4 regions of the Glutamicibacter sp. BW78 genome follow, and region 4 is predicted to be linked to each of the others. Evidence: riboswitches for the same ligand, from Rfam matches in the RefSeq annotation. Region 4 holds a riboswitch; each other region holds the start of a gene.

Region 1 (7,936 bases), on a different contig from region 4:
ACCACCCGGGATGGCGTCGTGGTGGTCTTCCATGATGAGGAACTTGATCGGGTGAGCGACGGCACGGGCGCGATCGCCGACCACGACTATGCGGAGCTTGCCACAGTCAGGGTCTCGGGACGCCGGATCCCACGTTTCGAGGAAGTGCTCGCCGCCTGGCCGGATGCCCGCCTGAACGTTGATATCAAGGACGAAGCCTCCGTGGCCCCGTTCGCCAACCTGATCAACAAATACGCGGCCCACGACCGGGTGCTGGTGGCCTCCTTCTCGGATGCACGCCGCCACCGGGTGCTGCGCCTGCTGGAGGCCCCCACGGCGTCGAGCCCGGGCCTGGTGACCATCGTGCTGGCTGTGCTGATGAGCAAGGTCGGTTCATTCGCTTTGCTGCGATGCCGGCTCAGGGGGATCGCCGCCCTGCAGGTTCCCGAACGTCAGGGCCCGCTACGCGTTATCACCCCGCGTTTCCTGGCCCAGGCCCACCGGGCAGGAATCCACGTGCATGTGTGGGTGGTCAACGACCGTCAGGATATGGACCGGCTGCTGGATCTGGGTGTGGATGGGGTGATGACCGACCGGGCCGATGTTCTGGCCGCGGTCATGAACGCGCGGGGGCTCTGGCCGCAGCGCGAAGCGACCGATCCGCTACCGCCGCACCCCGCCTCCTAGAGGGTCAGTGGGGTGACCAGTTCTGCCAGCGGGCGCAGGGCCCGGACGGCATAGCGCTCCATATCGGCGTCGCTGGCCCCGGCCAGCATCGATACCCAGGTCCCGTGCGACTGCAGCTTGCCCAGACGTAGGGCAGGTTCGATCAGACGACCGAGTTCGGCCGGTGTGCCGTATTCCTCCCACTCCCGCAGGTAGGCGGACACCGCTTGGCGGATGCGCGGATCCGCAGGCGTCGTCTTCAACTCCTTGGACATGGTGGCCAGCGGAACCGCCAGCGAGGAGAACGGGTGGGCCCAGTAGGCGTCGCCGAGGTCAAGGAAACGCAATGGTTCGTCCGTGGAGGCCGGCAGAAAGGCGTTGCCGCGGTGCAGGTCGTTATGATCCAAGGACAACGGCACCGCGGCTTCAGCCAAGAATTCGCACATGGTGCGCACCGGACCGAGCTGGCTATCGAGTTCCTCCGCATCACGGGCCGGAAGGTGCAGCGGGTGCTCGGAAGGCAGGGTGGCGTGGAACATGACCTGGTCGTCGATGTAGGCGGGCAGATGCCGCGGATCGAACTGGTTCAGGCCCGCATCGAAGAGCTCGTCACCGTGGGGGATGAGAGTTTTCTGCAGTCGGGCGAAATCGCGTAGGATCCGCTCCCACAGCTGGTGGTCGGTGCTGGGGATTCTGGCCATCGTCTCCCCGTAGTCGGGGGAGATCATCCAGCCACGCATCGGTTCCACGGCCAGGGGCATGACCAACTGGTCGGGGGCGATGCCGGCCGCCGTCGTGGTGACGGCAACTTCTGCCTGTTGGCCGGGATTGATCGCCTTGACGTAGAGGGTGCCGTGATCCGTGGGGACCAGGACTTGGGTGGACCATAGCCGGATGGGCCCGCGTTCCAACGGGCCGGTGCCTCGCAGATCGTAGGCGTCGAGCACCATGGAGACCCAGCCCTCGATCTCCTCGAGCCAGTCCGGGGTACCCCAATAGTCATTCCACTGCGCCACGGGCCGATCCTAGCCGAGTTTGCTCGGAGTCGCCCCGGTGCACTCGGGGGAATCGGTGGGTTCGGTGCCACGGAACCTCGCGGTGGTGCGCATCCCGTGGTAGATGGCCAGGGTGGCGATCGTGCCCAGGGCGATACCGCCGAACTGCATGGTTCCCACCGTGATGGTTGGGTCGGCGATGGCGATGATCAGCCCCGCGCCGGCGGTCATGAGGTTGATCGGGTTGGAGAAGTTGACCTGGTTTTGCACCCAGAGTCGGGCACCGATGATGCCGATCATCCCGTACAGGACGATTCCCGCACCGCCGCTGACCCCCGCGGGGATCGAGGAGATGGCGGCACCAAATTTCGGGAGGAAGGCCAACAGGATGGCTGAGGCTGCGGCGACCCAGTAGGCGGCCGTGGAGTAGACGCGGGAGGAGGCCATCACCCCGATGTTCTCCGCATAGGTCGTCGTCCCGGAGCCGCCACCGAATCCGGCGACCATGCTGGCGATGCCGTCGCCCATCAGGGCCCGGCCGTTGACGTCGTCCAGATCCTTGCGGGTCATCAGTGCCACGGTTTTCACATGCCCGATGTTCTCGGCGACCAGCACGAAGACGACCGGTAGGAACAGGGCGAGGGTGTCGAGGTGGAACTCGGGGAACGCGAAGGGCGGCAGGCCCAACCATCCGGCCTCGTTGACTGCGGTGAAGTCGATCTGATGTTGGGCCAGGGCGACGAGATAGCCGACGATGATGCCCACCAGGATCGACAGACGTCCCAGCAAGCCACGGAAGAGGACCGCGGTGAGGACGATGGCGGCCACCGTGGCGAAGGTGGTCAGCGGGACCGTTTCCATGGCTTCGGTGGTGGCCCCGGCCAGGTTCAGCCCAATGAGTGCAACGATCGTCCCCATCACCACCGGGGGCATGAGCGCGTGGATCCAGCCGGTCCCTGACTTCTGCACCACCAGCCCAATGATGAACAGTGCGGCACCGGAGAAGACGACGCCGCCCAGGGCGCCGGCAAAACCGTGCCCCGACATGGCAGCGGTCACCGGGGCGATGAACGCGAAGGAGGACCCCAGGTAGCTGGGTACCCGCCCAGCGGTGATGAGCAGGAACAGCATGGTCCCGACCCCTGAGAAGAACAAGGTGGAAGTGACCGGGAAACCCGTCAGGGCCGGCACCAGGACGGTGGACCCGAACATCGCCATCACGTGTTGGATGCCGATGCCGGTGGTCTGGAACCAGTTCAGTCGTTCGTCCGGGGCCACCACGGTGCCCGGACGGATCGTTGTGCCGTCGCCATGGATCTTCCAGCCGAAGCCGAGGTGATTGCTCATGGATGTCCTCCGTCGTGACCCTGCAGGTTGGTGGTGGGGTCCTCGTCGATGCGGGACCCCACGGAATCCTACAGCCCCGACCCTTGGCGCACGGGGTTGGGCCCCCTCTCGGGGGTTCCCGGTATCAGCCGATGGCCGCTACGGGGATCGGTAGGGAGGCGGGGCGTCCGGCGGTGTCCTCGGGGGTCTGGGCGAAGAAGGACAGTTCCTGCCGACTCGATTCGTCGAAGGCGCGGCGCATCCCGGCCAGGGTCGTCGACCCGACCCGCAACGCCACCTTCTGGACCAGGGCGATGGCCCGGCTGGTGGCTTCGTCGAACTCGGGGGAGGAATAGGCGGCGAGCCAGTCGGCATAGGGGTGGCCCGGAGAGGCGGAGGAGGCCAGTCGTTGGCCGATGTCCTGGTACAGCCAATAGCAGGGCAGGATGGCCGCCACGAGCTCGGGATAGGAATCGCCGGAGGCCACCAGATGGTTCAGGTAGGAAGACGTGGTGGGGCTCGGTTCCGGATCGGGGGCATGACCGAGCCGGAGCACATGCAGATTCCCTTCTTCTTCGAGGGCCCCGACGGCCCCGGAAGCCCAAAACTGCTGTTCCTCACGGTTTGGAGCCAATTCTGCAGCGCGGGAGAGGACCCGCGAGTAGGTCCGCAGATACAACGAATCCTGGGCCAGATAGAAGTGGAAATCCTCGGAGGGCAGGGTTCCGTCACGGAGTAAGCGGATGAACGGCAGATCGTCGATCCCCGAACGCAGTGCCGACAGATCATTCCACCAGGTGGTCAGCAAGGCCCCCGCCGTTGGTACCGCTGCGCCGTCCCAGAGTGCACCGAAGTGGTTCACCGGACCATGCCCGCCCCCGACCTCGAGTTCATCGGCACGGTAGAGGGCACCTTCGAGCCAGCCACGGGCCAGACGCAGGGCATCTCCCCAGTCCCCACAGCCGGCCCAGAGGGTGGCCAGCGCCGCGGACAGCGAGCAACCGGTCCCGTGGGTGTTCGGGGTATCGATGCGCGCACCCTCCACAGCGGCGAGGACGCCGTCGGGGCCGACCAGGGCATCCGGGCATCGATGGCCGGAGAGGTGGCCCCCCTTGGCCAAGACCAGGACCGAATAGCGTTCCGCCAGACGGGTCGCCTGGTCCACGACGTCTTCCCACCGGGTTGATGCCGGTTCCCCGAGCAATACCGCCAACTCCGCGATGTTCGGGGTCAGGACATCGGCCAACGGGAGCAGCCGACGCAAGGCCGCCTCGGCGTCGTGCTCCAATAAGCGGTCTCCCGAGGTGGAGATCAGCACGGGGTCCACGACGACGGCGGTGCCCGGGCGGGCGCCCAGCCAGGAGGTGGTGGCCTCGATGACCTCGGCGGTGGCCAGCATGCCGATCTTCACCGCATCGATGCGGACATCGGCGGAGACCGTCTCGAGTTGTTGGGTGAGGAATTCCGCCGGCGGGGTATGGACCCCGGTGACTCCTCGGGTGTTTTGGGCGGTCAGGGCGGTGATGGCGGCCATACCGTAGCCGCCGCAGGCGGCGATCGATTTCAGGTCGGCTTGGATGCCCGCCCCGCCGGAGGGGTCGGCACCGGCGATGGAGAGGATGTTGGGGATTCTCGAGGCGCTCATGCGTTCACCGTCCGTGATGCCCGGGTCCATTCATCCACCAGCGCCGCAGCAGCATCCCGGGGGTTCTCGGCGGAGCAGATGGCCCGCACGACGGCCATGCCGATGGCCCCGGCGGCGTGGGCCTCACCGGCATCGCCGGAACCCAGCCCGCCGATCGCCACGCAGGGCAGCGGGGCCTGGGAGATCAACGAAGTCAGGCCGGAGAACCCCAGGGGAGTCGGATGATCCTTCTTGGTGGGGGTGGCCCGCACGGCGCCGGTGCCCAGATAGTCGATGGTGCCCGCCGGCAGTGTGGACACTGCAGCGAAATGCTCCTCGGTGCTGGCGCTGAGCCCCAGCACGGCGTCGGGTCCGATGAGGGACCTGACGAGTTCGACCGGTAGGTCCTTCTGTCCGATATGGACCCCGTCCACCCGGATCCCTGCGGCGCGGCCCGCCAGGTAGACGTCCACCCGGTCGTTGAGGAGCAGCAGGGCTCGGTCGGCTGTGTGTTCGGCGCAGGCGGTCGCCTCGGCCAGGAACTCGCGGGCCGACAGGTCCTTGCACCGCAGCTGGATGGTCCCCACACCGGCGGCGACGGCGTCGGCCACGATATCCGCTAGTGGCCGTCCCGCGGTGCTGGCTGAGTTGGCGACGAGGTAGATCCCGGTCCCGGGAGTCGGCGTGCTCATGCGATCACCGCCGAAACAGACGGGTCGGTAGGTGAATAGGTCAAGGTTTGCGCATGTTGGTGCATGGGCGACATCCCTCCGCTAGTACGAACTAGATCAGGTTCTTGCCGGGTATGTTCTCAGTCCGCGCCGGTGGCGGACACCCCGTGTCAGTGATCGTGAGCCTACAGTCCCCCGCCGGGGGCGGCAAACCCGTTGGATGCCCCAGGGACCGTCCCCGCGCTAGTGTCGTACCCATGGCCACGAATCGACGCTCCCGTTCCTCAGCAGTTGCCGCGCCTATCGTGCAGGCGGGCCCCGAAGCCGAACTCCCGGCCACCGCGGCCCTCAGGCTCCGCGATGCCTCCGATTCTCGGCTGGCCCATCCGAGGAGGTTCCGCAGTGCCCAGCTCAAGGCCCTCGAACGCCTCATCCAGGATCATGAGCAGGACCTATGTGACGCGTTGATGTCGGATCTGGGTAAACCGGCGGCCGAATCGCGGTTGACCGAAGTGGACCGGGTGAAAGCCGAAATCGATCATGCCCAGTTATATCTGGGCGACTGGATGGCCGATGAGCAGGTGAAGGTTCCGCTGTCCTTGCAGCCGGCGTCGGCTCGTGTGCAGGCACGGCCCTTGGGTATGGTTCTGGTCATCGCTCCATGGAACTACCCGGTCCTGCTGCTGTTGGGACCGCTGGTCGGTGCCCTGGCGGCAGGGAACACCGTGGTTCTCAAACCCTCCGAACTGGCTCCGGCCACCTCCGCGGTGATGGCCTCCCTCATCCCGCAGTATCTGGATCGGCGTGCCGTTGCCGTCCTGGAGGGGGCAGCCGAGACGACAGCTGAACTGCTGAAGATGGATTTCGACCATATTTTCTATACCGGAGGCGAGCGGGTCGGGAAGATCGTGGCCCGGGCCGCCGCCGAAACATTGACTCCGGTGACCCTCGAGCTGGGTGGCAAGAGTCCTGCGGTGGTAGCGGACGGGAACTTCGCCGCGATTGCCCGGCGGCTGGCCCACGGGAAGTTCATGAATGCCGGACAGACCTGTGTCGCCCCGGACTACGTGTTGGCGGTTGGGGCCACGGCGGCGGCCGAACTGGAAAAGCAGCTGCCCCGGGCGATCGCCGCTTTCTATGGCAAGGATCCCTCCGGCAGTAAGGACTATGGACGCATCATCAACGCCTCGCACTTCTCTCGGCTGGCCTCCTTCCTGGGGCAGGGACGCGTGGTGGCCGGTGGATCCAGCGATGCTGACTCGAGGTACATCGCGCCCACGGTTCTGGCCGACGTCGATCCGGCGGCGCCGGTGATGACGGAGGAGATCTTCGGTCCGATTCTGCCGATCATCCAGGTCGACCGTTTCGACGATGCCGTGCGGTTCATCAACTCTCGGCCCTCGCCGCTGGCCGCGTACTTATTCAGTGAGCGCCCCCGCCTGCACACGTCTTTCGAGGATCAGGTGCGGGCCGGCGCCATCGCCCATAACGTGTGCAGCATGCATCTGGCCGTTCCGGCGCTACCCTTCGGGGGTGTCGGGGCCTCGGGGACGGGGAACTACCACGGCAAGTTCGGGTTCGACACCTTCAGCCAGCAGCGTCCGGTGCTATCCAAGACTGCCCGGGTCGACACCCTGAAGGCCATCTACCCGCCGTTCGGCTGGGCCAAACGGAAGATCATGCGTTCGATCGGCTGAATCGATCGGGCCACGTCCATCGAGAACACATGAAAGACCCGGCCCACACTGCGCGTGGGCCGGGTCTTTCGTTACGGAAAGCGCCGTGGCGCCTGCCGATTAATCGTGACTACTTCTCGGTGAGTGAATCCACGTATTCCTGGTTCTCGGAGATCCACTTATCGACGATCGGCGCATAATCGTCGGTGTCGGTGTCGTTGAACATCGCATTCTCCAAGGAGAACAGCTTCTCGTCGTCGATCTTGAAGTCGTTCAGCCACTCGGTCAGTCCCGGGTAGTTTTCCTCGAAGTCCTTATTGCCATAGGAGGTGATGGTTTCGGCCTTGCCCATGGCACCCTTCGGGTCCTTCAGGTCCTTGATCGGGAACTCATCGTAGGCCCAGTGCGGACGCCACAGGGTAACAACGATATCGTCGCCTGCCTTGGTGGCCTTCTTCAGCTGGCTCAGCATGGCTGGGGTAGAGGATGTCTTGAAGTCCATCTTCTCCAGACCGTAGTCCGGGATGGCGTTCTCCTGGGTGGCCTTGGTCAGGCCGGCGCCCGGGTCGATGCCGTAGATCGTGTTGCCGAACTTATCGGCGTTCTTCGCCAGCTGATCCAGCGAATCGATCGGGGCGTCCTCGTTAACGGCGATGGTCAGCTTGGCATCGTCGTACCAGGTGCCCAACTTGGTCATCTTGTCGCCGTACTTTTCCAAGTAGTCCTTATGCGTCAGCGGCATCCAGACGTCCATGGTCAGGTCCAGGTCACCCGAGGCAACGCCCGAGAAGACCGGAGCGGCGTCGGCGTCAGTAAGTTCGACGTCGTAGCCCTTCTTGTCGAGGATCTGCTTCCAGAGGTTGGAAACGGCCACTCCTTCATCCCAACCGGCCATGACGCCGATGTTCAGTGCGGCCTTATCGCCGTTTTCCGGCGATTCGGGGGCCGCGGAGCCGTCGCTTCCGGTGTCGCCGCTACCGCAGGCGGCCAGGGCGAGGG
Region 2 (7,936 bases), on a different contig from region 4:
TATGCGCACACCACGGCGCCGTTGCGCCGGCTGGTGGATCGTTTCAGTCTCATCGTCTGCGAGCATCTGGTCCGGGGCGTCGAGGTTCCCGCAGGGATCCGTCGGGCGCTCCCGCTGTTGCCGGAGCTGATGCAGTCCTCCAACCAGGTGGCGGGAACTGCCGAGCGGGCAGCCATCGATACCGTCGAGGCTGCCCTGCTCTCGGACCGGATCGGGGAGACCTTCGAAGCGATCACGCTTAATGGCACGTCCCCCGAACAAGCCGCCAAGGCCCACGAGAACGGTGACGCCCCTGGAGGGCGTCTGCAGGTCCTCGACCCGGCGGTCAATGCCCGGTTCCTGGGCCGGGCCGAAGCCGGCGAGCGCGTTCAGGCCGAACTCGTCCAGGCCGATATCGAAAAGCACACGGTGTTGTTCACGATTCCCTGATCCCGCCATCGGCTCCCGTGAGGGGCCGCTCAGCCCAGGAGGAACTCAGCGCGCCCGTGCATGCTTGATGAGGCGTGGGCCATGGGTCGGCGGGGGATTCGTCCACCCCGGTGGGCCAGTCGACCGGCACGTACCGCATGCCTGAACGCCTCGGCCATCAACGCCGGCTCTTGCGCCCGGGTGACGGCGGTGGCCAACAGGACGGCGTCGCAACCCAGCTCCATGGCCAGGGCCGCGTCAGAGGCGGTACCGATGCCGGCGTCAAGCACGACGGGGACCGTCAACCGTGAGGCAATGTATTCGATGTTATGCGGGTTCAGGATCCCCTGCCCGGTGCCAATGGGCGCGCCCAGCGGCATCACGGCCGTGCACCCCAGGTCCTCGAGCCGCTGGGCTGCCACCGGGTCGTCGTTGGTGTAGGCGAAGACCTTGAAACCGTCGGCGACCAGTTCCTCGGTAGCGCTGAGCAGTTCGGGAATATCGGGCAGCAATGATTCGTCGTCGGCGATGACCTCGAGTTTGACCCAGTCGGTATCCACCGCTTCGCGGCTCATTTTGGCGGTCAGGATTGCTTCACGTGCCGTATGGCATCCCGCAGTATTGGGCAGTAAGCGGATCCCCAGGCGGCTCAGCAACGCGAAAATGGATTCGCGGCCCGGGACCACCGCATGGCGGCGCATCGACACCGTGGTGAGTTCGGTTCCTGCGGCAATCAGTGCCGCTTCAAGGACGTCCTGGCCGGGGGCGCCGCCGGTGCCGGTGATCAATCGTGAGCTGAACCGGGTTCCGTCCACGACCAGGTCATCGGTGTGGGCTACTTCAGCCACCTTGCACCGCCGAGAGCAGCTCGATGCGATCGCCTGGCTGCAACGGGGTTCCGGCCCACGCCGAGCGAGGGACGACCTCGTCGTTGACCGCTGCCGCTAGACCAGGACTCGTCCCCTCGGCGGTGCGGCCATCGGTGCCCAGCGCCAGACCGGTCTCGCGCCGGATCAGCTCCAGCACGCTGAGTTCGGCATGGGGCTCGGCCTGTCCGTTGAGGATCAGTGGGGCCTTGGTGTCGTTCATGAGAATCTCCAGGGGTCGAAGGATGCCAGATGGGTCGGGTCAAGGATGGTCGGGGGCGAACGTGGCGCGGTGGCCTCGGGCGCCGGGGCGAGTAGCGTGCGGACTGCCGCCGCAGCCGCCACACTGAGCAGGACACCATGGCGGTGGAATCCCGTGGCGGCGATCAATCCGGGGCCAATGCGTCCGAGCAACGGCAAGTGATCGGGAGTCGAGGGACGGGCGCGGGCCGTCAGTTCCACCAATTCGTAGTGGGCCAGGGCAGGCATGACACGCAGCGCATCACGCAGCAACCGGTGCACCCCCTCCACGCTGACTCCGGCCTGGTCATCTTCGCGTTCGGTGGCGCCCACGATGACTTCACCGTCGCGACGCGGCAGGATGTAGACCCGCTGTCCGGAGACCAGCGCACGCACCGTGGAACCCGCCGGACGGGGGGCCGTGGCGGTGGGCCGCAACCTGAGGACGTCGCCGAATACCGGGCGCACGGGAAGCCGCAGGATCGCTGGCAATCCGGTCAGGCCCTCCCCCGGCGCCCCGTGCTCGCCGATCCTTCCTGTTCCGGTGGCCACGATGACTTCATCGGCTTCGATTTCGGCCAGTTCTCCGTCGGCGCTGACGGTCTGCACCGTGGGCCCGCGCTCCCCCTGGACGACGGCGGTCGCCCGCTGGCGGTAAAAGGCCACCCCGGGTTCGGACTCGAGGGCGGCCACCAGGGCTTCGGCGGTGCGACGCGGGTCGGTCCTGGCGTCCGCGGGGGCGTGGAAGGCGCCGGCCAACCGGGGGGCCAGCAGGGGCTCGATTTCGCGGGCCGCAGCAGTTCCCAGCTCCCCGATTCCCAGTCCGACGGCGCGTTGGGCTTCGGCCAGCACCGAAAGGTCGGCACGGTCGGCCGCATCGGCGGCGACCACCAGCGTGCCGCAGGCCTCGAAGCCGGTGGACCGTCCGCTGGCGGTTTCCACTGCTTGGGCCCACTGTGGCCAGGCTGCGGCAGCAGGAACCGAGAGGTGGAGCAATTCGCGTTCCTGATAATGAAATTCGGTGACGGCGGCGAGCATTCCGGCCGCGGCGTGGGTGGCCCCCGTTGCGGGGGCCGGGTCGATCACGGTGACCTGGTATCCGCTGCGGGCCAGTTCCCAGCCAATCGACAAGCCGATGATCCCGGCACCGATGACGGCACAATGCATGCTTCGCTACCTTCCCTCCGCCGGCATGATCCGGATCAGGTCTCTCGGTCGGCGCTCGGAGCCGTTCTACGGCGGCAGCACCCTCTCAGCCCGTCTGCGGGCTCCCGTGGTTCGGCTCCAGCGTAACTCACACCACGCGCGGCCAGGTCCCGGGGCGGTGTTTATGTCGCGGCACGTTAGACTGAGGGGGTAGACAAGGATGCCCGGTCGTACCAGACGCATTTACTTGGCAGGAATTCCCAGCGAACCTGCACCTTTTGCGCGTTCATTCGCGCTGGTTAGCCCGCGATCGGCTCCGCTGGACGCGCCGCTGCTGCGGTGGACTCCGCTCTCCGTTTTCAGAGGACGTCGAGCACACCGAGCCCCGGCGCCTAAACGAATGAGATTTCATTGAAAACTGAGCAACAACTGACCGATGACACCGGAACCATCGAGCTTCCGGTCGACGGTCTCCTCGCCTCCGAGGATGCCCCGCACGAACTGCCCGAACAGACCTTCGCCGATTTCGGTGTCCGGGAGGACATCGTTGAGTCCCTGGCCGATGCCGGCATCATCCACCCCTTCCCGATTCAGGCGATGACCTTGCCGGTCGCCCTGGCCGGCCACGACATCATCGGACAGGCTAAAACCGGTACCGGCAAAACTTTCGGTTTCGGTATTCCTGCCCTGCAACGCGTCATCGGCCGGGATGATCCCGACTATGACAAGCTGCCCAGCCCCGGCGCCCCGCAGGCTCTCATCGTGGCCCCGACCCGTGAACTGGCCAACCAGGTCTCCGCCGACATCCAGAAGGCAGCGACCAAGCGCAACGCACGCATCGCCACGATCTACGGCGGCCGGGCCTACGAGCCGCAGATCGAACAGCTGACGGCCGGCGTCGAACTGGTGGTCGGCACCCCGGGGCGTCTGATCGACCTGCATAAGCAGAAGCACCTGAACCTCAAGAACATCCGCATCGTGGTCCTGGATGAAGCCGACGAGATGCTCGATCTGGGTTTCCTGCCCGACGTCGAGACCCTGCTCGCCGCGATTCCTGCCGTGCACCAGACCATGCTGTTCTCGGCCACCATGCCCGGCGCCGTCGTGTCGATGGCCCGGCGCTACATGTCCCGCCCCACGCATATCCGTGCCGCGGACCCCGAGGACGACGGCATCACCAAGAAGGACATCCGCCAGGTCGTCTACCGCGCCCACCAGCTGGATAAGGACGAAGTGGTCGCCCGCGTCCTGCAGGCCGAAGGTCGCGGACGCACCATCATCTTCACCAAGACCAAGCGCTCGGCAGCCAAACTGTCCGAGGAACTGATCGACCGCGGATTCGCCGCCGGTGCGATCCACGGGGATCTCGGTCAGGGCGCCCGTGAGCAGGCACTGCGGGCCTTCCGCAACCACAAGGTCGACGTGTTGGTCGCCACCGAGGTGGCCGCCCGCGGCATCGATGTGGAGGACGTCACCCACGTGATCAACCTGCAGTGCCCCGAGGACGAGAAGACCTACCTTCACCGGATCGGTCGCACCGGTCGTGCCGGGAAAAAGGGTACGGCGATCACGTTCGTTGACTGGTCCGATGTCCCCCGCTGGGGCCTGATCAACAAGGCGCTGGGACTGGATCAGGCAGAACCGGTGGAAACCTATTCCTCCTCACCCCATCTCTACACCGATCTGGATATCCCGGCCGGGACCAAGGGTCGGCTGCCGCGCAACCAGCGCAAGCTCCAGGGCCTGTCGGGCGAGAAGCTCGAGGATCTCGGCGAAACCGGCAAGCGTCCGGCCGAACGTGAGAAGGGCCGTGGATCAGGGTCCCGTTCGGGGCGCGATGCAGGTCGCGGACGCGGCCGCGACTCGGAATCAGGCGGAGATGGTGCCGGCCGTCGTGGTCGCGGGCACGGCCGATCCGACCGCCCCAACCGCGAGGCAACCGGCGAGGCGAACCGCCAGCCCGCCGAGACCGGTCCCACCAGCGACGAGGCAGCTCGTCCGGCACGTCGTCGCCGCTCGCGGACGCGCCGGCACCACGGCGAGGTCGTCAACCGCAACGAGTCCGAGTAGCACCTGTGGGTGCAACCATGCCGGCATCCGGTGGGGAGCCCGGCCACACCGCCGGGGTCCCCACCCGTGTGGGGTCCGCGAACAGCTGGTCCCCCGATGGGCCCGACCTCGTCGTCCAGGCCGATAACGCCGATTTCCTGCCCACCTTGCCCGATGGTTCGTTCACTCTCGTCTACATCGACCCGCCGTTCAACACCGGTCGCCAGCAATCGCGGCAGGCGACGACGATGGTCCGCAATACCGACGGTTCGGGTGACCGGGTAGGTTTCAAGGGCGCCAGCTACTCGACCATCCGTGGAACCCTGCACAGCTACGATGATGCCTTCGATGACTACTGGGCTTTCCTGGAGCCGCGCCTCCTGGAGGCGTGGAGGCTGCTAGCTGACGACGGCACGTTATACCTCCACCTGGATTTCCGGGAGGTCCACTACGCCAAAGTGATGCTGGACGCGATCTTCGGCCGGAAGTGCTTCCTCAACGAGATCATCTGGTCCTATGACTACGGTGCCCGGTCCAAGAGCCGGTGGCCGGCTAAGCACGACAACATCCTGGTGTATGTCAAGAACCCGTCCACCTACCACTTCGATTCCGTCGAAGTCGACCGGGAACCCTATATGGCCCCCGGGCTGGTCACCGCCGAGAAGGCGGCCCGTGGCAAGCTACCCACCGATGTCTGGTGGCATACCATCGTCTCGCCCACCGGCAAGGAGAAGACCGGCTATCCCACGCAGAAACCGCTAGGGATCCTGCGCCGAATCATCGCCGCCAGCAGCCGTCCGGGAGACTGGGTGTTGGACTTCTTCGCCGGTTCAGGCACTACCGGCGCTGCCGCAACCCAGTTGGATCGGCGGTTCGTCTGCGTGGACGCGAATCCAGCAGCCATCGAGACCATGCGTGAGCGCCTTCCGGAGCATACTGTCTTCCAGCACAGGTGACCGTGCAGTCGGCACGGCAGCCGGTGGGCAGGGAACAACGTCGTCGTTCTCTTCCCACCGGCACTCCTCTTGAACGACAAGACGGCCGTTGCCCCCCCTACCGAACCGGTGGTGCAACGGCCGCCTGCTCCGTCACCTGGCAGGGTGCCGGAGCGGTCGGTCCACGCGGACGATTAGACCATCGTGCGCTCGTCCCGACGCGCCTGGCGCCATTCACGCAGGAAGGCCCGGGTGATGACGAAAAGTGTTCCGGCAACGATCACCGGCCAGATGAGCACATATGCGGTCAAGATCATCGGTTCCATATTGTCTCCTCCTACAGGATCAGGAATGCGTTTCTGCGGTGTCGGGCTGGGCTGCTGTCGCGCGATCCGAGGGGTCGAAATCGCCCACCTTGTCCTTGATGGTCTCGAAGTCGAATTCCATCGAGGACCGGGCTGACATCACATAGCACAGCACCGTGGAGACCGCGTAGGCGACGAGGGAGCCGCTGAGGACCGCGTAGTCATGCAGGTGCCCGAAGGCGAAGGGCGCAACGGCCAGGGTCGCGATGACGCCACCGATCCGTGCCACCCGGCCACCGAAGAAGCCGAAGAGCATCAGCCCGAGCACCACACCGACCCCGACGATCGACAAGACGTCGACCGTGTAACCCCAGAGCCCGTCGACGGGGATCCAGGAGAAACGTACGGGGATGAAGATCGCCAGGGCGACGATCACCGACGTCACGAAGGCCATATTGGTGACCTTCTTCCAGTAGAAGCTGGAAATCACCGGGAAGACCAGGCAACCCCACAGGGCCCCGACGAAGACCAGGAGGTCCAGGATGTTCAGCGCCCCACTAGCGAAGTAGAGCCCGGCACCGGTGGCGACGACCATGGAGATACGACCGACCAGGAGCATGGTCTTCGGGTTGACTTCACCCTTTTTGGCCACGTTCTGCCCGTAGATATCGGCCATCATGATCGAGGACAGGGCGCTGAGATCGGAGTCGGCCGTGGAGGACAACGCCCCGATGATCATCACCAGGAACAGGCACAACAACACCGGCCCGAGGTAGGTGGCTGCCATTTCGGGGATCAGGTTGTTCAGGTCCCCGCCGGTGGGCGTGATGCCCAGGTACAGGGCCATGACGCCGAGCATGCCGACGCCGATGATGGTGGCCCCATAGCCAACGGTAGCGGTGACGAACGTCTTTTTGATCAGATCCTCACGGACGGCGAAGAGCCGCTGCGCAATGGTCTGGTTGCCGATGGCGTAGGCCAGCACCGCCGCGATGTACGGCGCGCCCTGGTTCATGAAGGCCTCTGAGGAGAAGAAGTTCGCCTGCTGGGGGGTCACGTTCGAGACCCCCTCGACGAACATGTTCGTCCCGCCCGCGGCGAAGAACACCACCGGGATGATGACCACAACGGCGCCGAGCATGGCCAGCACCTGCGCGAAGTCGGTCAACACGGAGGCACGGAAACCCGACCACAGCGAGTACAGCAGGGTGCCGGCCGCGACGGTGAGGATCCCCTGCTGGAAGCTGAAGGGCGACAGCAGGCCGATCAGTGCGCCGCCGGCGATGAAGTTACTAGTCAGGCTAATCAGGCTGCCCACCACGTTGGAGCCGGCGAGCATGAGCTGGCTGCCCCGGCCGTGCCGGGCGTGCATGACTTCGGCCAGGGTGTGCGCCCGGGGGGCCACGGAGCGGATGCGTTTGCCGAAGGGGTAGATGAACAGGATCATCAAGGCGCCCCAGAGCCCGTAGTGGATGGGGCCGGAGATGCCGTAGGTGTAGCCGGAGGTTGCCGAGGCGTACATCGACGAGGCCCAGATCCACGTTGCGGTCATGCTCGCCGCGGAGATGCCGAAGCCGATGTTGTTGCCCGCGGTCATGTAGCCGTCCGCGTTTTCCTTCTTCTTGCCAATCCCGAGGGTCATCAGGAATGTCCCACCGTAAAAAAACACCAACAGGCCGATGACTAACCATCCGCTCAACTGCTGGAGCTCTACACCGTTCGGTGCCATGCTGCTCCTCTTCTCGCGGGTCGGCCAACCGGATGCCTCCCCTTGTCGCAGCGCGCCGGCCCGGGAATTCGGGCGCTATTGCCAGGCCACCGTGAGGCGGGCATTGTCCGGTGCGGACGCATTCAAGGCGCGCATTCCACCCGGACTCAACCGGACCTGCAGGGCCGCTGTTGACGCGGCGCGTGCGGCTACCCGGCTTTCGGGTCATGGCCACTCAAACGGTGGAGGTTCTTGTTCTACCTCCGGTGGAACCAGGGG
Region 3 (7,936 bases), on a different contig from region 4:
CTCAACCAACGGCTCCGACGTGGCCCATCTGGCCAACGGGGCCCTGATGATCGGAGACCTCCCGGCAGGCACCGTCGCCTGGCGGGACGTGCGATGGGAGAAGAAACATGCCACCCCGAAGGGCTGGTATTGCGTGCGTACCGCAGGGGCCACCGGCTGGGTGAGGGCCAGCACCCTGCGGCGCAGCCAGCCTCGGACCAGCACATGGCCGGGCCGCACAACGGCCGCCCAGATCCGCAAGATGGCCAATGGCCGGCTTCCCTCCGCGAATCTGGTGGCCATCTCCTGGGATCCGGGCAGGAACCTGATCGCCGGCCCCGCCCTCAGTGATCTGACACAACTGAACGCGGCCTTCAAGAAGAAGTTCGGGCGCAACCTGCAAATCGACTTGACCTACCGCACGCGCGGCACCCAGGAATATCTGTACCGGGAGCTGGGCCCGATGATCGCCGCCAAACCAGGAACATCCAACCACGGGTGGGGGTTGGCGATCGACTTCCCCGAGACTCGCGACTACGGTTTCGGCGGCACGTACTACTTGTGGCTCAAGGCCCATTCGAAGAGCCACGGGTGGGTGCACCACAAGATTTACGAACAGGGGTCCCGCTACGCCGAGGCGTGGCACTTCGAGTACATACGCTGAGCCGAGGGAACCACCTCACCCCCAGACCAGGTTCCACGCCCCGGTGAGCACGGCGGCCGTGGTGGCCACCGCCCCCAGGGTGAGGCCACCGGACACCAGGGCCCCGTCCCGCCAGGAGAAGGAGGCGGTTCGCGCCCAAGTGCGGTGGGCCCCACCGAAGCCTTTGGCTTCCATGGTGACCGCCAGCCGGGAGGCCCTACGGATGGCCTGGACCATCAGCCCCAGACTTTGACCTGCATTGGCCCGCAGACGCTGCACGAAACCCCCTTGGGCCCCCACACCGCGGGCACGACGGGCCATACCCAGCGTCACCCACTCCTCGGCCAGCAAACCCATCAGGCGCATCCCGGCCAAGGCACCCAACACGAAACGGTGAGGCAACCTGGCTTGTTGGGCCAGCGCATTGGCCAGATCGGTGGGGTCGGTACTGGACAAAACGATGACCGCGGGAACCGCTACCGCAAAAATCCGCAGACCGGTGGCCACCCCGGAGATCAGCGATCCGTCGCTGATCGTGGCCACCCCCAGGTTCAGCAGGACGGCACCTGCGTCGTTGCCGACCAGGGCGGTGCCCCAGGCGGCAAATAATGCGGCCACCAGCAGTGGCCAGGCCCGCCGCAGGAATCGCGTCGGGGCGATCCCTGCCAGGCGCAGCAGCAACAGACTGGCCAGCACGACGACGGAGGAGGTCACCAGGTCCAGGGAGGCGATCAGGGGCACGGTCCCCAGCACTACCGCAGCGAGTTTGGCCAGCGGGTTGCACCGACCGAAGAAGCTGGCCCGGGCACCTGCGTCGGGTTCCAGCCCCGGCATCCCCCCCGCGGCCCGAGGATCGGTTGCCGGTTCCTCCTGCGTGGGGGTTCCGGGTTCCTGCACGGGGCGCAGGTCGGCGGCGACCTCGAAGGTGGAGGCCCCCAACGCGGCGGCGAACGCCGCATCGTGGGTGACCGCGACGACGGCGACGCCCTCGTCGAGTTGTTCGCGCAGCAGCAGCGCCAGTTCCTTCCACGTATTGGCGTCCTGGCCGAACGTCGGCTCATCGAGGATCAGCAGTCGCGGTCGGGCCGCGAGCACCGTGGCCACCGACAACCTGCGCTTTTCGCCTCCCGAGAGGGTGAACGGGTTCGCGTCGGCCAGATGCCTCAGCCCCAGCCGGTCCAACAGCTCATCGACCCGTTCGGTGATGTGCGCGTCGGTGTACAGCCGGGTCTTCGACCCCGGTGTGCGGGCATGCCGGGGGCCAAAGGCCAATTCCGCGCGGACGGTGGTGGTGACGAACTGGTGTTCGGGCTCCTGGAAGACGGTGCCGATCCGCCCCACGAGTTCCCCGGCCCGCCACGTGTAGGGCCGGTCGGGGTGCACGGGTTCGGTTTCCTCGGGGAGGTCCTGGGCACCGGAAAGGGCAGGCAGTGCCGCGACGCTGCCCCGACGTTCGGGCAGCAGCCCGGCCAGAGTCAGGGCCAACGTCGATTTGCCGGCCCCGTTGGCTCCGGTGATACACAGCGCCTGACCGGCGTCGATCCGCAGGTCCAGACCCGACACGACGGGGGCACCGGAGGCTGTTCTGGATACGGCCAGCCTTCGGGCGCTCAACAAGCCGGCGGCCGGTTCTTTTGCCGGGGCCCGTGCGGGCAGTACGGGCGTGTGGCCGGGGACCCAGATCCCGGCGTCGATGAGCCGTTCACGGAGGGGGCCGGGAGCGAACAGCCTGGCCGGTGCGCCCTGGTAGGCCACACCGCCGCCGGGCTCCAGCACGATCACCCGATCCACGGCATCTGCCCAGGCGGTGAGCCGGTGCTCAACGATGATCATCGTTGCTCCGCTGGCGCCGAGTGCCTCGAGCACTGCGTCCCGCACTTCCAGCACCCCGTCGGGGTCGAGATTTGCTGTCGGCTCATCCAACAGGACGAGTCCGGGGCGCATGGCCAGGATCCCGGCCAGGGCCAGGCGTTGCTTCTGCCCTCCCGACAGGGACGAGGTGGGGTGGTCCAGTGGCAGGTCAAGTCCCACCGCCTGCAGGGATTCGCTGACGCGGGGCCAGATCAGCTCCGGGTCCACCGAGAGGTTCTCCGCGCCAAAGGCGACGTCGTCCCCCACCCGGGCCTGGACGACCTGGGTTTCGGGGTCCTGCTGCATCAGACCGGTCCGGCCGCGGGCTGCCGCAGCCGGTAAACCGTCAATCAGTAGTTCCCCGGCCGAGGCGTTGTCCTCGTCATCCTGCAGCACCCCGGCCAGGGCGTGCATGAGCGTCGATTTTCCGGCGCCAGAGGGGCCGACGAGCAACACTTTTTCCCCGGCCTGGATGTCGAGGTCCAAACCCAAGACTGCGGGCGTCTCCCGCCCGGCGTGCTGCCATCCCCAACCGCGGGCGCGGACCGCAGCAGCACGGACGTCGCCGACCCCGGCGGCCGGTGGAGAGCCGCGGGTTCCGGTCGGTGCATCAGAGGTCATCGATTCACCCTAGAACCCGTTCCTGGGCGGCCTTCCGCGAAGCCATCGAGGACAACGCCCCGGTCCGTGAGAGCGCGCGCGTCAGCGCCCACGACCCCAGGCCGGCGATGATCAGCCCCGAAATGGCCATGAACACCACGTAGGCCAGTTTCATGCTCGCCGTGTATTCGGGGAACCAGGAGAAGACGAAGGCGTCGTTCACTCCCCCGAAGATCCCGGTCAGCATTCCGGCGAACAGGGCCACCGGCAGCGACCAGCGGCGGTAGAGCAGCAGCGCAAAAACGATTTCGGCGCCGAGCCCCTGGATGATTCCCGAGGCCCAGACCGTCCAACCGTATTCCGATCCCAGCAGCGAGGAAACGACGGCCGCGACCATCTCGCAGAACAGTGCTGCGCCTGGTTTGCGGATGATCAGGGCCCCCAGGACCGCGGGGAAGAGCCACATTCCGGCCAGCAGGGCCGATGAGGGCGGGAAGGCGACGAAAATGACGTCGAAGACGTGGTGGGTGGTGTTCCAGGCCCAGAAGATCACGCCGGAGGCCACGGCGATGACGGAGGCCACGACGATGTCCACGACCCGCCAGGTGTATCGGGCGGTCGGTGCCGCCGAAAGGGTGCTGCTCATAGGGTGTTCCTCCTTGGTTTCAAGGAGGGGAGGACTCCGCGGCGGATCCGCGTGTCCTGAGATTCTCGACTCCCTTCGCCGGTACGAGCCGGAGCAGGTTCGAGGGTCTGCGGTGATCCGCACTCTCAGCGTCGAAGTTTCCGGCCGTGGCCGGGCGACGACGCTCCCCTGTCGTAGGTCATTCAGTGGGGCCCAGTCTACAGCGCGTTATGCTGGGCAGGTAATCACCTACCGACGGGAGAATCGTTCGTGAACGCATTATTGAAGATCGTCGGCACGGTCGTGTCGATCGGCGCCGGTTTTGTCGGCGGCAAGCTCGTGGACACCATCTGGTACAAGGTCACCGGAGAGAAGCCCCCGAAGCCGAACGACAAGGAAGCCCAGGCCGAGGCGTCGATGCGTCATGCCCTCGGGTTCGCCGTGGTCTCCGCAGTCGTGGCCGCAGTGATCCAGGTTTTGACCAACCGTGGCACGCAGAAGGCCATTGCCCGTTTCAACCACACGGCCGACGAGGTCTGACCCCTCGTTAGCGACCTTCGTCCAGGCGACGCTGGGCCTCGGAGACCACTTCATTGAGGTCATCGAGGACCAGCGTCTCCTGTTTAAGGTGTCTGGTCCGGTACCCGGCACGGCCGACCATATGTGCTGTCACCGGTGCGGTCAGCAACTGGAAGAACCAGGCCAGCAACAGCACCGGCACGGCGGACCAGGCCCTGATCTGCAGGGCGACGGAGAGCAGCATCAAGAATAATCCGAGGACTTGCGGCTTGGTGGCCGCATGCATGCGGGAAAAGAGGTCGGGGAAACGCAGCAGACCGATGCCTGCGGCGACGGACAGCAGGGCGCCGAGGATCATGCAGATCGCGACCATCCATTCCAGGACGAGGTCCAGCGTCCCGCCGTCGGCGAGGCCAAACACGATCATGGGGATCTCCGATCGGTGACGTAGCGCGCGATGGTGACCGAACCGATGAAGGCCACCAGGGAACCGACGACGATGAACACGATGTGGTTCAGATGCCGGTTCACGACCATATCCACGCAGAGCCCACACAGGATGATGATCAGCAGGACATCCAGGGCCAGGGTCCTATCAAGGATCGAGGGGCCCCTGGCTAGCCGGATCAGGGCCATGACGGCGCCGAGGGCCAGGGCGATACCGGCCACCCACGCGGCAACGAGGATCATGGTTGCTCCTTCATCGGTCGGTTCGTTCGTTCTGCGACGTCGGGCCCGTCGGCACCTTCGGCATTGAGTGCCTCCAGTTCCTCCCGGCTGCCCATCATCCGGATGATCCGGGCTTCGATGGCCCTGACCTGGCGCCGGAAGTCTTCGGCCTCCTGCACCGTATTGATGTCCAACACGTGAAGGTAGAGCGTGGAGGTTGTCCTGTCGATTTCCACGACGAACGAACCCGGGATGAGGGTCAGCACATGCCCCAGGGCCGTGGCCATCAGGTCCTCCTGGCTGCGCATGCGGATACCGATGACCGCGTTGCGCACCTTCGGCCCGCGGCGCAGCACGACCAGTACCACCTGGACGCTCGCCCTGACGATTTCGCGCAGGAACAACAGCGAGAACACCAGGGCCTGCCAGGGGTTGAAGCGGCCGCTGAGCTCAACGGGAGGCAGTTTGAAGGTCATCACCACTGCCAGGGCGATCAGGAACCCGAAGATCAGGTTCCCCGGGCTGAAGTCCCGCCAGAGGGCTCCCCAGACGAGGACCAGCCAGATGATGAGGGGAAGTTCGATGAGGAAGCGGGCGCGCCGGCGTCGTGCTCTGGCCCGGGCGCTGCGGGCACTGGTGAGTAGTTCCGAGGGGCGGGCGGGGCGGGGATGACGGTGGGGGCTCATTTTCCGCCTCCCGCCGGGGAGTCGCCGAGAACTGCCTCAATATAGGGGGTGCGTTCGAGCATCTGCTGCGAGGCCTGGTCGGCCAGGTCGAAGAGCGGGCCGGCGAAGATGGTCAACGCCATGCCCAGTGCCACCAGCACCCCCGTGGCGAAGACCATGGTCGGGGGCAGTACCGCCGCATCCCCCCGTCCGCTGAGGCGGTGCGGCAAGGTCTTGACCCCTGTCGCCCCGATGTCCGGGCGGCGGGCTTCTTCGGCGGCAATGAGCAGGATCGGGTCGGCATCCTCGGCGTCTTCGGCGCGGCGCCAGAACGCCCGGTTCCAGACCCGGGCGACGGCCAGCAGGGTGAGCAGGGAGGTCAGCAGCGCCCCGGCCAGCAGCACCCAGGCCAGCGGTGTGCCCAGGTCCACGCCGCCGCGCAGCAACCCGACCTTGCCCAGGAACCCGGAGAAGGGAGGGATGCCGGCCAGGTTCATGGCCGGGATGAAGAAGAGTACGGCCAGCACCGGTGACAGCTTGGCCAGCGAGCCGAGCCGGTCCACGTTGGAGGTCCCGCCCCGTCGTTCCATCAGCCCGGCGACCAGGAACAGCGAAGTCTGCACGATGATGTGGTGGGCGACGTAGTAGACCGTGGCCGCCAGGGCAACGGCGCTGCCGGTGGCCACCCCGAACATCATGTATCCGATGTGGCTGGTCAGTGTGAAGGAGAGCATGCGTTTGAAATCGGCCTGGGCGAGGGCGCCGAGGATCCCCACGAGCATGGTTAGCAGGGCGACGACCAACAGGGCCGTATTCAACCGCCCCCCGGGGAAGAGCAGGGTTTCGGTGCGGATGATCGCATAGACACCCACCTTGGTCAGCAGTCCGGCGAATACGGCGGTCACCGGCGCCGGGGCTGTCGGGTAGGAGTCGGGCAGCCAGAAGGACAGCGGGAACACCGCGGCCTTGACGCCGAAGGCGACCAGCAGCATGACGTGGAGGATCTGTTGGGTCCCCGGGTCGATATCGGCCAGTTTCCCGGCCAGATCGGCCATGTTCACGGTTCCGGTCGCCGCATAGACCAGCCCGATCGCCAAGAGGAACAGGATGGAGGAGACCACCGAGACCACCACGTAGGTGACGCCGGCCCGGATCCGGGCCGTGGTCCCGCCCAGGGTCAGCAGCACGTAGGAAGCGGTCAACAGGATTTCGAAACCCACATACAGGTTGAACAGGTCACCGGCAAGGAAGGCGTTGGAGACCCCGGCGACCAGGATCAGGTAGGCGGGATGGAAGACCGAGATCGGCCCGTCCTCGTCCCCGTCGGCCATACCCTGGCCGGTGGCATAGAGCAGTACGGTGAGGCTGACCGCTGTGGAGACGACCAGCATCAATGCGGAGAACTCGTCGACGACCATGGAGATGCCGAACGGTGGAGCCCACCCACCGATGATGACGGCCTGCGCCCCATGCTTCCAGGCCGAGACCAGGAGCCAGGATTCCAGGGCGAGGGTCAGGCAGAGGGTCCCGATCGTTGCGGTGCGTTGGGCCAGTGGGTGCCGTCGCAGCACGAAGGCCAGGGCCGCACCCAGAATGGGGAGCAGCACCGCCAGGGGTGCGACGTCGATCGCTGTCAGGTGGTCCATCAGCGGGCCTTCCTGTTGCGTCGCTTATTATTGGTTCCCGCACTCTCCTCGGAGGAGGCCTGCCGCAGTTCGCTGGCGAGCCGTTCCCCGGCGAGTCGGGCGGCAGCGGCCCTGCGTGATTCCTCGGCGTGGGCCGGAACGTTGTCGTCGTCGATATCTGCCGGGAATTCGGAGGTTTCCAGCGCGACTTCGGAGTCCTCCTCGAAATCGAAGGTGTCCTGGGAGGCGACCCGGCGGTCCTCGGCGTCGTCGGTGAGTTCATCCCGGCGGGCGATCACCCACGAACGGTAGATCATCGCCAGCAGGAACGCGGTGACCGCGAAGGTGATGACGATCGCGGTGAGGATCAGCGCCTGCGGCAGCGGGTCGGCATAGTCTTCCGCCGGGGTCCCCTCCTCGTAGAGGGGTGCGAGCCCGCTGCGTCCCCCCGCTGCCAAGATCAACAGGTTCACCCCGTTGCCCACCAGGATGATCCCCAAAAGCACCCGGGTCAGACTGCGCTCGAGCAATAGATAGATCCCTGCCGCGAAGAGCACACCCATCACGATGAGCAGGGTCATGTTCACACTCATCGTTGGCTCCCGGCCCGTTGGACGGCGGCTCGGCGGGGCCGGCGTACGCCGCCGGAGAGCAGCCCGCGTTTCTCGGTCTTCTCGTCGATTTCCGAACCGAGGCTGCGCAGGACGTCCACCACCAGTCCCACGACCACCAGGTACACCCCGATATCGAAGAACGTCGA
Region 4 (7,936 bases):
GCCCATCGTGCGGCACTAACCCACCCCTGATCCTGAGCATTTCCGTCCAGGGTCACCAGGACCAGGACGGCGAGTGCGACGGAGGTGACGTAGGTGCCGAAGTCCGAGACGGTGGAAGCGGCCCAGAAGCGGACGAAGGGCGCGTGCCTGCGCAATCCTCCGGGCCCGCCTGCCGTGCTCATGGTTTCGAGGCTACTGCACGGCTTCGCCGACCCACCCGGGGCCGTTGGCCCGGGACGCAGGCAACATCCCGGCCACCGGTTCCCCTGATCCGCCCCCTGCCTGGGTCGCGGCTTCGGGTGTGCTGCCGGTCGATGGGACTCATCCGGCGGCACCGTACCGGTGGCCCGGGACATCGACGAGGTGCAACATGCCCTCGTCTCGACGCCCGGAGTAGCCTTGAACATGGTGCGAGTTTCATGTTGGTCCCCGCTGGGACACCGGCTGCTGCGATGACATCTGCCCTACCTCAATGTTAAGAACCCTTCATCGCCCGAACCAGCGAAGCTTCCCCCTGTTTTTCGCGGCAGAAACACTTGTTCACTGCCCCTGGGTACTCGAATTCCTCAGCCGCCGAACCCCGGCTCGTATTTCCACGCGTCCTCGAGGCAGTGCCGCTCCCCCACGGGGTGGCCCGGGTGCTTCTCCAGCCAGGCCTGTTGGGCGAGGAGCAGTTCGGCGGTCGCCTCCCAGGTCTCGCTGGTCGAGGGTGGGTGCACTCCTGCAGCCCGGGCGATGGACCGCAGTTCCTGCTCGGTGTACACGGCCAGTTCCTCGGGTCCCAGGTGGCGATCCCAGAGGTAGCGTGCGAGCGTCTTGGCCTTGGTACTGCGGTTATTCACTGCACGGGCAGTGGATCTGAAGGTACTCGGGTCCTGGCTCATGCCGCATTCCTCTCACCGGGGAGCAAGAAAGCAGCCTACCAAGCGAAGACGAGCCTGCTGAGCATGGCCCGAGTCCGGGCTTACCCCCAGAGGGCGGAGTATCCCCTGATCCACCCACCGGCGACACCCAGGCCCAACACCACCGCCAAAACGCTGAGCACACCGGTAGCCATGATCCAGTCCGCTCGTTGGAGTCTGATGGGCTTCCAGATGGTTCGGGGAGTCAGTCCCAGACCGCGGGACTCCATGGACTGGGCCATGCGCTCACCCCGGCGCAGCGAGACCACGAGCAGGGCGAAGGAGGCATGCCCGAACTCCCGGATCGTGGGGCGACGCAGCCCCGGAGCCAGCTCGGGAGCCCGCACCCCATGGGCCTGCCGGATCGTCTGCCAGGTGCCCGGCAGATCTTGGAGCATCTGGTATCCGGCCAGGACGGCATGGGAGAGACGCGGACCCAGTCTGGCCTGTTGATGCAGGCTGTCGGTCAGGGCCACGGCATCGGTGGAGAGGACGAAACCGATCGACAACACCCCCAGAACGAACGTGCGCAGGGCCAGGGAAGTCCCCAGGTTCACCCCCTCGACGCTGACCTGCAGGCCCAGCACCGTGAAGAGTTCCTCCCCCGGCCGGGTGATGGCATTGATCATGAGCATCCCGAGGGCAAAACCCAGGAACGGGATATGGGCCAGCAGCAGCATCCGGGGCGAGGGCCGGCCCCAGATCAGCACGGCGGCCAGCGCCAACGGATAGAGCAGGGCCGGGGTCAGCGGGTCGAAGACGAAGAGCAAGGCGAAGGAGACCACGAAGAGCAGGGCGAGCTTCATGGTGGGGTTGCGACGGCCCAAGGGCGTGGTCGTGACCACCCACGGAAAGGGGGCCGCGCTCACGAGGGCACCTGCATCCGTGCCGCAGGCGCAACTTCGCGATCCAGAGCATCCAGGATGTTCTTGATCTGCTCCGGACTCTTCCCGAGGCCCAGCAGCCAGTCCAGCAGCGGGGGCAGCACGATCCCTGCCCTGGCCAAGACGTCTCGGTCGCCCAGCACGTCAAAAATCGGCCCGTCGGCGATGATGGTGCCCTCGGCGATGACGATTCCCCGGTGGGCCAGGCTCGCGACACTGCGTAGATCGTGGCTGGAAAACAGGATCGACTGTCCGTCGGCCGCCGCGTCCCGGAAGGCTCCCATCATCGAGATGGTGGCTTTCCGGTCCAACCCGTAACCCGGTTCGTCGGCCAACAGGACGTTGCGGGAATGAGCGAGCATGGCCGCAACGCTGAGCCGCCGCTTTTCCCCGCCCGAGAGTCGGAACGGGTTGCTCGCGGCCAGATGCGTCAGCCGGTGTTCGGCCAGCAGGTCATCGATCTTCTCCTGGGCAGGACGACCATTGATGAGCGCCGGCAGGCCATGGCCAACTTCTTCTCGGACCGTGGTGGCCACGAATTGGTGTTCGGGGTTCTGGAACACCAGCCCGGGGCGGTCCCCCGATATCGTGCCGGCAAGTGGTTGCAGCAGCCCGGCGAGCGCGAGCAACAGACTGGTCTTGCCCGTCCCGTTGGCGCCCAACAGGGCGACGATCTCCCCGGAGCGTAGTTCCAGGTCGATGCCTTCAAGTTGGGGGCTGATCACCGCGGGTTCGCGGCGTCGTTTCCGGGCAGGGATTGGCGCCCGGGTGATCGAGAGGCCCCGGGCTGAGAGGACCACGCTGTCGGTGGCCTGCGTCGGCTGCGGAACCGTTGGTTGGCCCTCCGCCCAGTGCAGCAATTCTTCGCGGACGATGGGCGATGCCAAACCGCCTTCGGTGCCGCATGCAGCCTGCAGCTCGGTTTCCAACGGTGTCCAGCACCCGGCGTCCACGAGCTGGCGTGCCGATTGTTTTAACACGGTCCGTGTGGGGCCGTCAGCGATCAGGGCCCCTTCGGCGTCGAGCACGATGGCCCGTCCGGGAAGCCCCGCCACACCGTCGGCTCCCGCATACTCGTCGATGCGGTGTTCCACCAGCACCACGGCGGGGCCACGGTCGTGCACCGCCCGGTCGATGGACCGGCGCACCGAGGAGATGCCTTCGGCGTCAAGCATCGAGGTGGGTTCGTCGAGCAGCAGCACCGGCGGCTCCACGACCAGACTGGCCGCCAAGGCAACCCGTTGACCTTGGCCACCGGAGAGTTGCCGTGTTGACCTGTCCTTGAGGCTGGCTCCGTTGACCTGTTCCAGCACCTCATCGATCAGGCCCTCGATCTGTCGTGGGGGTACCGCATGGTTCTCCAGTGGAAGGGCGATCTCCCGCTGCACATCGGGCATGCACATCGCCGATTCGGGGTCCTGGGCCAGGACGCCGACGGTCCGTGACAATTCGGCGACGCCGGTGTGAGCGGTGTCCTGACCAGCGACGAGGACCCGGCCAGTGAACCGTGCCGCCACCGAATGCGGGATGACCCCGGTCATCAGGTTTAAAAGCGTCGACTTTCCGGCCCCCGAGGGCCCCAGGATGATGACCTGTTCGCCTGCTTCGAGACTCAAGGTCACCCGATCCAGGACCGGCACCTGCCTTCGGGGGTAGGTTACGGTCACGTTCTCAAGCACGACTACCGGCGTGCTTGCCGGTTTCATGCTCCCTCGGCGGTTGGCTGGTCCCGGCCGATGGCGTAGTTGTCCACGACGCCGGTTTTAGCCAGGGCGTTAACGGTCTTGCGGGCCAGGAGACCGCCGAGAATGAGCCCGGAGAGCAGTTGAACGATGAGCCGGATGACAAAGAAATCCTGGCCGTACCACCCGAAACGGAAGGCCGAGACGGCGAAGGCCAATCCTGCTCCGAGTAGTCCGGAGCAAGCGTAGGTGAGCCAGCTGAAAGACCGGTAGCGACGCAGGGCGAAGGGAAGTTCGCTGCCCAGACCTTGGATGGCGGCCACCAGGAAAAGCATGGGTCCTGCCGTCGAGCCGAGGAAAACGACCTCCACCCCACCGGCAATGACCTCCGCGAGGATCCCGGCGAAGGGTCGTCTGATGATGGCGACGGCGATCGGGGCCACGATGAGCCACCCGCCGAAGAGTAGATGCGAGGAGAGGTCCCCGAACGGGCCCATCAGCAGGGTCAGCCCGGCCGATGCCTGGACCAACGCCCAGTAGAGGAATCCGAAGACGACCCCCAGGACCACGATGAGCACCAGGTCCTTGAGGTCGAAGGAAAAGCGTCGTCGCGCCGGTAGTGGCGTGGTGGATGGCGGCGTTATTGAGTGCACTGTCGTGCCCCTTCTGTTGAGTGAACAGGGCACGGGATTTAGAGTTTTGCCTCCCTGCGCTGGCATGACCCAGATCAGGTTCGACGGTCGAAGCTTGATCAGCTTCCTCTCAGCCCGGCTCACCGGACTCCCGTGTTCAGCACAGACTGTACACGTGGACACGAAGTTGTCGAATCGCTGCGTGAAGTGTGTAGGGTGTGGTGCAGTGACACGGGGTGCCATGATTTCTGGCTGAGAGAACACCCGTTGAACCTGATCTAGTTCGAACTAGCGAAGGGATGTTGCAGGTGCTTCTTCACCTAAACCTCCATGTTGGAAGGTCCTGCCGGACCGCCACCCCACGGCCCGATGTCGCCATGCGTTGGTTGCGTCCACCCTGGCGCTCCGCATCCTGCCGTGCCGTCTCTCGGCCAGCGGTTTAGCCTCTGCCCGCCAGCTGCGGCCCAGCTGAAACCTCTCCTGCGCAGCCTGCTCTCCACCGTCGGACACCACAGCACGACCACCGTGCTCCCCGCGTGTCTCACGGGGCCCTCACCTCTCTCCCCCGGGCGATGCTGCCCGCAACGATCCCCTTCATTTCCACCACCACCTGCCCTCGGCAGCCATGAAAGCGAGACCAAATGAACCTCTCAGACCAGATTGTCCTTGTCACCGGGGGCGCCCGCGGTTTGGGCCGTCATATCGTGCAGGCCTTCGCCGCACAAGGCGCCCGCGTCGTCATCAACTACCGGCAGTCCGCCGAAGCCGCCGAGAAACTTGCTGCCGGTCTGGGGCCCGACCGTGCCCTGGCAGTCCAGGCAGATGTCACCGATCCGGCGCAGGTCACCGCCATGCTCGTGGCCTCCCAGGCCCATTTCGGTTCCCCCGTGACCACCGTGGTGAACAACGCGCTGGCCGATTTCTCCTTCAATGGCGAGGCCCGATCCTCGGCCGCAGAGATTGGTTGGGAGGAGTTCACCACCCAGTTCTCCGGTAGTGTTCGCGGCGCACTGAACACCGCCCAGGCGGCGCTGCCGGGGATGCGTAAACAGGGCTTCGGGCGGATCATCAACATCGGCACCAACCTCTTCCAAAACCCCGTGGTCCCGTACCACGACTACACCGCCTCCAAAGCCGCCCTGCTGGCCCTGACCCGAACACTCGCCGCCGACCTGGGCCAACACCAGGTCTCGGTGAACATGGTCTCCGGTGGTCTACTACGCACCACGGACGCCAGCGCCGCGACCCCCGAAGAGGTCTTCGACTTCATCGCCTCCTCCACCCCCTTGCGCAAGGTCACCACACCGGCCGAATTCGCCGACGCCATCCTGTTCTTCGCTTCCCCCTGGGCCCGTGCGGTCACCGGGCAGAATCTGGTGGTCGACGGCGGACTGGTGATGAACTAGAGATGAGCACACACCCCATCAACACAGCCGAAACGGCACCACGCCAACTACATTTCAACGCCTTCCTCAACGCCTGCGGGCACCACCAGGCAGCGTGGCGCCACCCGGACTCTGCGGTTGAGCAACTGGGCAGCATCGAGCATTACGAACGGTTGGCCCAAACCGCCGAGGCCGGCCTCTTCGATGCCGTGTTCTTCGCCGACGGACACTCGGCGGGAAACCCGGCAGCCGGCCCCCGGTGGTTCTTCGAACCGTTGACGGCGCTGGCCGCCATGGCGCGGAGCACCAGCCGCATCGGGCTGATCTCCACCGTCTCCACGACCTTCTACACCCCGTACCACGCTGCCAGGATGCTCGCCTCGCTGGATCACCTCAGCGCCGGGCGCATCGGGTGGAATGTGGTCACCTCGATGTTCGACGCCGAGGCGCGCAACCACTCGATGGATTCCATGCCGGCCAGTCCCGAACGTTATGCCCGGGCCGCCGAATTCATCGACGTCGCGCTGGCCCTCTGGGATTCCTGGGCCGATGACGCGGTGCTCGCCGATCGTTCGGGGTTCTTCGCCGATCCCGAGAAAGTCAGGCCCATCAACCACGACGGCGAGCATTTCGGTGTTGCCGGGCCGCTGAACGTGCCCCGGGGCCCGCAAGGCCGGCCGGTCCTGTTCCAGGCCGGGGCCTCGGAATCCGGTCGCCAGCTAGCGGCACGCCATGCCGAAGGGATCTACGCGGTGGCCTACGATCTGGCCAGCGGGCAGGACTACTACGCGGATCTGAAGCAGCGCATTGCCGCCGAAGGCAGGGACCCGTCGAAGGTCGCGATCATGCCCGGACTGGTCACCTACCTCGGATCCACCGAAGTCGAGGCGTTGGCGCGGCAGGCAGAGGTGGATGCCCTCCTACCGACCGAACAGTCGCTGGCCCAGCTGGGAATGTTCATCGGGCAGGATTGCAGCGAGTGGGACCTCGACGCACCGGTTCCGGCTCTGCCACCGGCGAGCGAATTCACCGGCCCACAGGGCAGGTACGCCACGATCCTGCGCATCGTGGAAGCCGAACGCCCCACGGTCGGACAGCTGCTGGGTCGACTCGCTGCCGGCGGCGGCCATTGCACGATGGTGGGGACCCCGGAGCAGGTCGCCGACTCCATCGAACGCTGGTTCACCTCGGGCGCTGCCGATGGCTTCAACCTGATGCCGCCGATGCTGCCTGATTCCCTAGAGGAGTTCGTGGACCGGGTGGTTCCAGTGTTGCAACGTCGGGGGCTCTACCGCACCGAATACTCGACTCACACGTTGCGGGGTCATCTGGGGCTGGAGCGGCCGGAGGCCTGAACGGCCCAGCGACCCTGAGGGCTCAGCCCCTCTGGGCCGCGGCCCGGGCCAGGGGCAGCATGCGCAAGGGGATCGGTGAGTTCAGCACCACCAACGAGGAACTGCGCAGCACGGTCCGGGTCGCGATGATCGCGTCCAGGACCCGCTGCAGATCGTCGTTCGACGTGGCCACAATGCAGGCCATGAGATCACTTTCACCCGAAACGGTATGCAGTTCGAGCACCTCGGGGACCTGGGACAGGGCGGCGGCCACGCCGTCGTGCCCTGCGTCCTGATCGATCGCCAGGGAACAGTAGGCACGCACCGGATATCCCAGCCCTTCGGCCGAGAGATGCGGCCCCCAACCGGTGATCACGCCCTCCCGCGTGAGCTTGTCCAGCCGCGACTGCACCGTCGCCCGGGCCACCCCCAGAACCCGCGACGCCTCCAACACCGACATCCGCGGGTCCGAGGAGAACTCCCCCAGGATCCGTGCATCCAATGCGTCGATTTTCATGGACGCTCCTTAACTAGACAATATGTATAGATGACTCGGTACCAGCGTAGACACTCTGCGCAGATTGTTGGTCATTGATTGATGCGATTGCGCATGAAACAGGTGGTAACTAGGGTCACAGCAAGCCCACCTCACCGAATCCACTGGGAGTCGAACATGACCGATGCACCCCGGCTTGAGCCGCACGCCGACGAGCTCGGCACCGATGAACTACTTGAGCTGTACCGCCTGATGGTGCGCACCCGGCAGCTTGATGTCGCCGCCATTGCCTGGCAGCGACAAGGCATCCTGCCGGGCTATGCCCCGGAACTAGGCCAGGAGGCAGCCCAGGTGGGCAGCGCCTACGCACTGGACTTCACCCGCGACTTCGCCTTCCCCACTTACCGCGAGATGGGCGTCGCTCTGGCCGCAGGGATCGACATGGTGGATTACATGTCCACCCATAAGGCCTCCTGGCATGGTGGCCTGTGGAATCCCGCCGAAACCCATGTGGCCCCCATTCAGGCCGTCGTGGCCGGTTCGGTGCTGCACGCCGTGGGCTGGGCCCACGGACAAACCGTTGACGGCACCGGCAACGTGGCCCTGACCTATTTCGGTGAC

Evidence for each region. Region 4 has a riboswitch for thiamine pyrophosphate ahead of CIK75_RS07940 (3-oxoacyl-ACP reductase). Riboswitches for the same ligand answer to the same signal wherever they lie in the genome.
Region 1: linked by a shared signal. The riboswitch ahead of thiE (thiamine phosphate synthase) and the one ahead of CIK75_RS07940 (3-oxoacyl-ACP reductase) in region 4 are both predicted to bind thiamine pyrophosphate.
Region 2: linked by a shared signal. The riboswitch ahead of thiO (glycine oxidase ThiO) and the one ahead of CIK75_RS07940 (3-oxoacyl-ACP reductase) in region 4 are both predicted to bind thiamine pyrophosphate.
Region 3: linked by a shared signal. The riboswitch ahead of CIK75_RS06450 (ECF transporter S component) and the one ahead of CIK75_RS07940 (3-oxoacyl-ACP reductase) in region 4 are both predicted to bind thiamine pyrophosphate.

What each region holds. Positions count from the first base shown of each region.
Region 1 covers NZ_NRGU01000039.1:405,792-413,727, forward strand. The annotation lists gene CIK75_RS14735 (glycerophosphodiester phosphodiesterase) at 1-666, shown strand, start outside; gene CIK75_RS14740 (phosphotransferase) at 663-1,661, opposite strand; gene CIK75_RS14745 (solute carrier family 23 protein) at 1,671-2,987, opposite strand; gene CIK75_RS14750 (bifunctional hydroxymethylpyrimidine kinase/phosphomethylpyrimidine kinase) at 3,112-4,611, opposite strand; gene thiE (thiamine phosphate synthase) at 4,608-5,282, opposite strand; TPP riboswitch at 5,339-5,439, opposite strand; gene CIK75_RS14760 (aldehyde dehydrogenase family protein) at 5,519-6,958, shown strand; gene CIK75_RS14765 (glycine betaine ABC transporter substrate-binding protein) at 7,068-7,936, opposite strand, start outside.
Region 2 covers NZ_NRGU01000038.1:447,753-455,688, reverse strand. The annotation lists gene CIK75_RS12435 (RNB domain-containing ribonuclease) at 1-429, shown strand, start outside; gene CIK75_RS12430 (thiazole synthase) at 459-1,256, opposite strand; gene thiS (sulfur carrier protein ThiS) at 1,249-1,497, opposite strand; gene thiO (glycine oxidase ThiO) at 1,494-2,681, opposite strand; TPP riboswitch at 2,676-2,799, opposite strand; gene CIK75_RS12415 (DEAD/DEAH box helicase) at 3,072-4,730, shown strand; gene CIK75_RS12410 (site-specific DNA-methyltransferase) at 4,748-5,665, shown strand; gene CIK75_RS16560 (putative transporter small subunit) at 5,839-5,961, opposite strand; gene CIK75_RS12405 (sodium:solute symporter family protein) at 5,990-7,678, opposite strand.
Region 3 covers NZ_NRGU01000030.1:419,775-427,710, forward strand. The annotation lists gene CIK75_RS06440 (SH3 domain-containing protein) at 1-643, shown strand, start outside; gene CIK75_RS16645 (ATP-binding cassette domain-containing protein) at 659-3,094, opposite strand; gene CIK75_RS06450 (ECF transporter S component) at 3,099-3,719, opposite strand; TPP riboswitch at 3,773-3,899, opposite strand; gene CIK75_RS06455 (DUF4235 domain-containing protein) at 3,969-4,238, shown strand; gene mnhG (monovalent cation/H(+) antiporter subunit G) at 4,246-4,644, opposite strand; gene CIK75_RS06465 (monovalent cation/H+ antiporter complex subunit F) at 4,641-4,907, opposite strand; gene CIK75_RS06470 (Na+/H+ antiporter subunit E) at 4,904-5,572, opposite strand; gene CIK75_RS06475 (Na+/H+ antiporter subunit D) at 5,569-7,197, opposite strand; gene CIK75_RS06480 (Na(+)/H(+) antiporter subunit C) at 7,197-7,769, opposite strand; gene CIK75_RS06485 (Na+/H+ antiporter subunit A) at 7,766-7,936, opposite strand, start outside.
Region 4 covers NZ_NRGU01000031.1:258,891-266,826, forward strand. The annotation lists gene CIK75_RS07915 (MFS transporter) at 1-182, opposite strand, end outside; gene CIK75_RS07920 (hypothetical protein) at 567-884, opposite strand; gene CIK75_RS07925 (energy-coupling factor transporter transmembrane component T) at 965-1,771, opposite strand; gene CIK75_RS07930 (ATP-binding cassette domain-containing protein) at 1,768-3,453, opposite strand; gene CIK75_RS07935 (ECF transporter S component) at 3,489-4,121, opposite strand; TPP riboswitch at 4,156-4,265, opposite strand; TPP riboswitch at 4,323-4,417, shown strand; gene CIK75_RS07940 (3-oxoacyl-ACP reductase) at 4,742-5,506, shown strand; gene CIK75_RS07945 (LLM class flavin-dependent oxidoreductase) at 5,509-6,840, shown strand; gene CIK75_RS07950 (Lrp/AsnC family transcriptional regulator) at 6,863-7,336, opposite strand; gene CIK75_RS07955 (thiamine pyrophosphate-dependent enzyme) at 7,493-7,936, shown strand, end outside.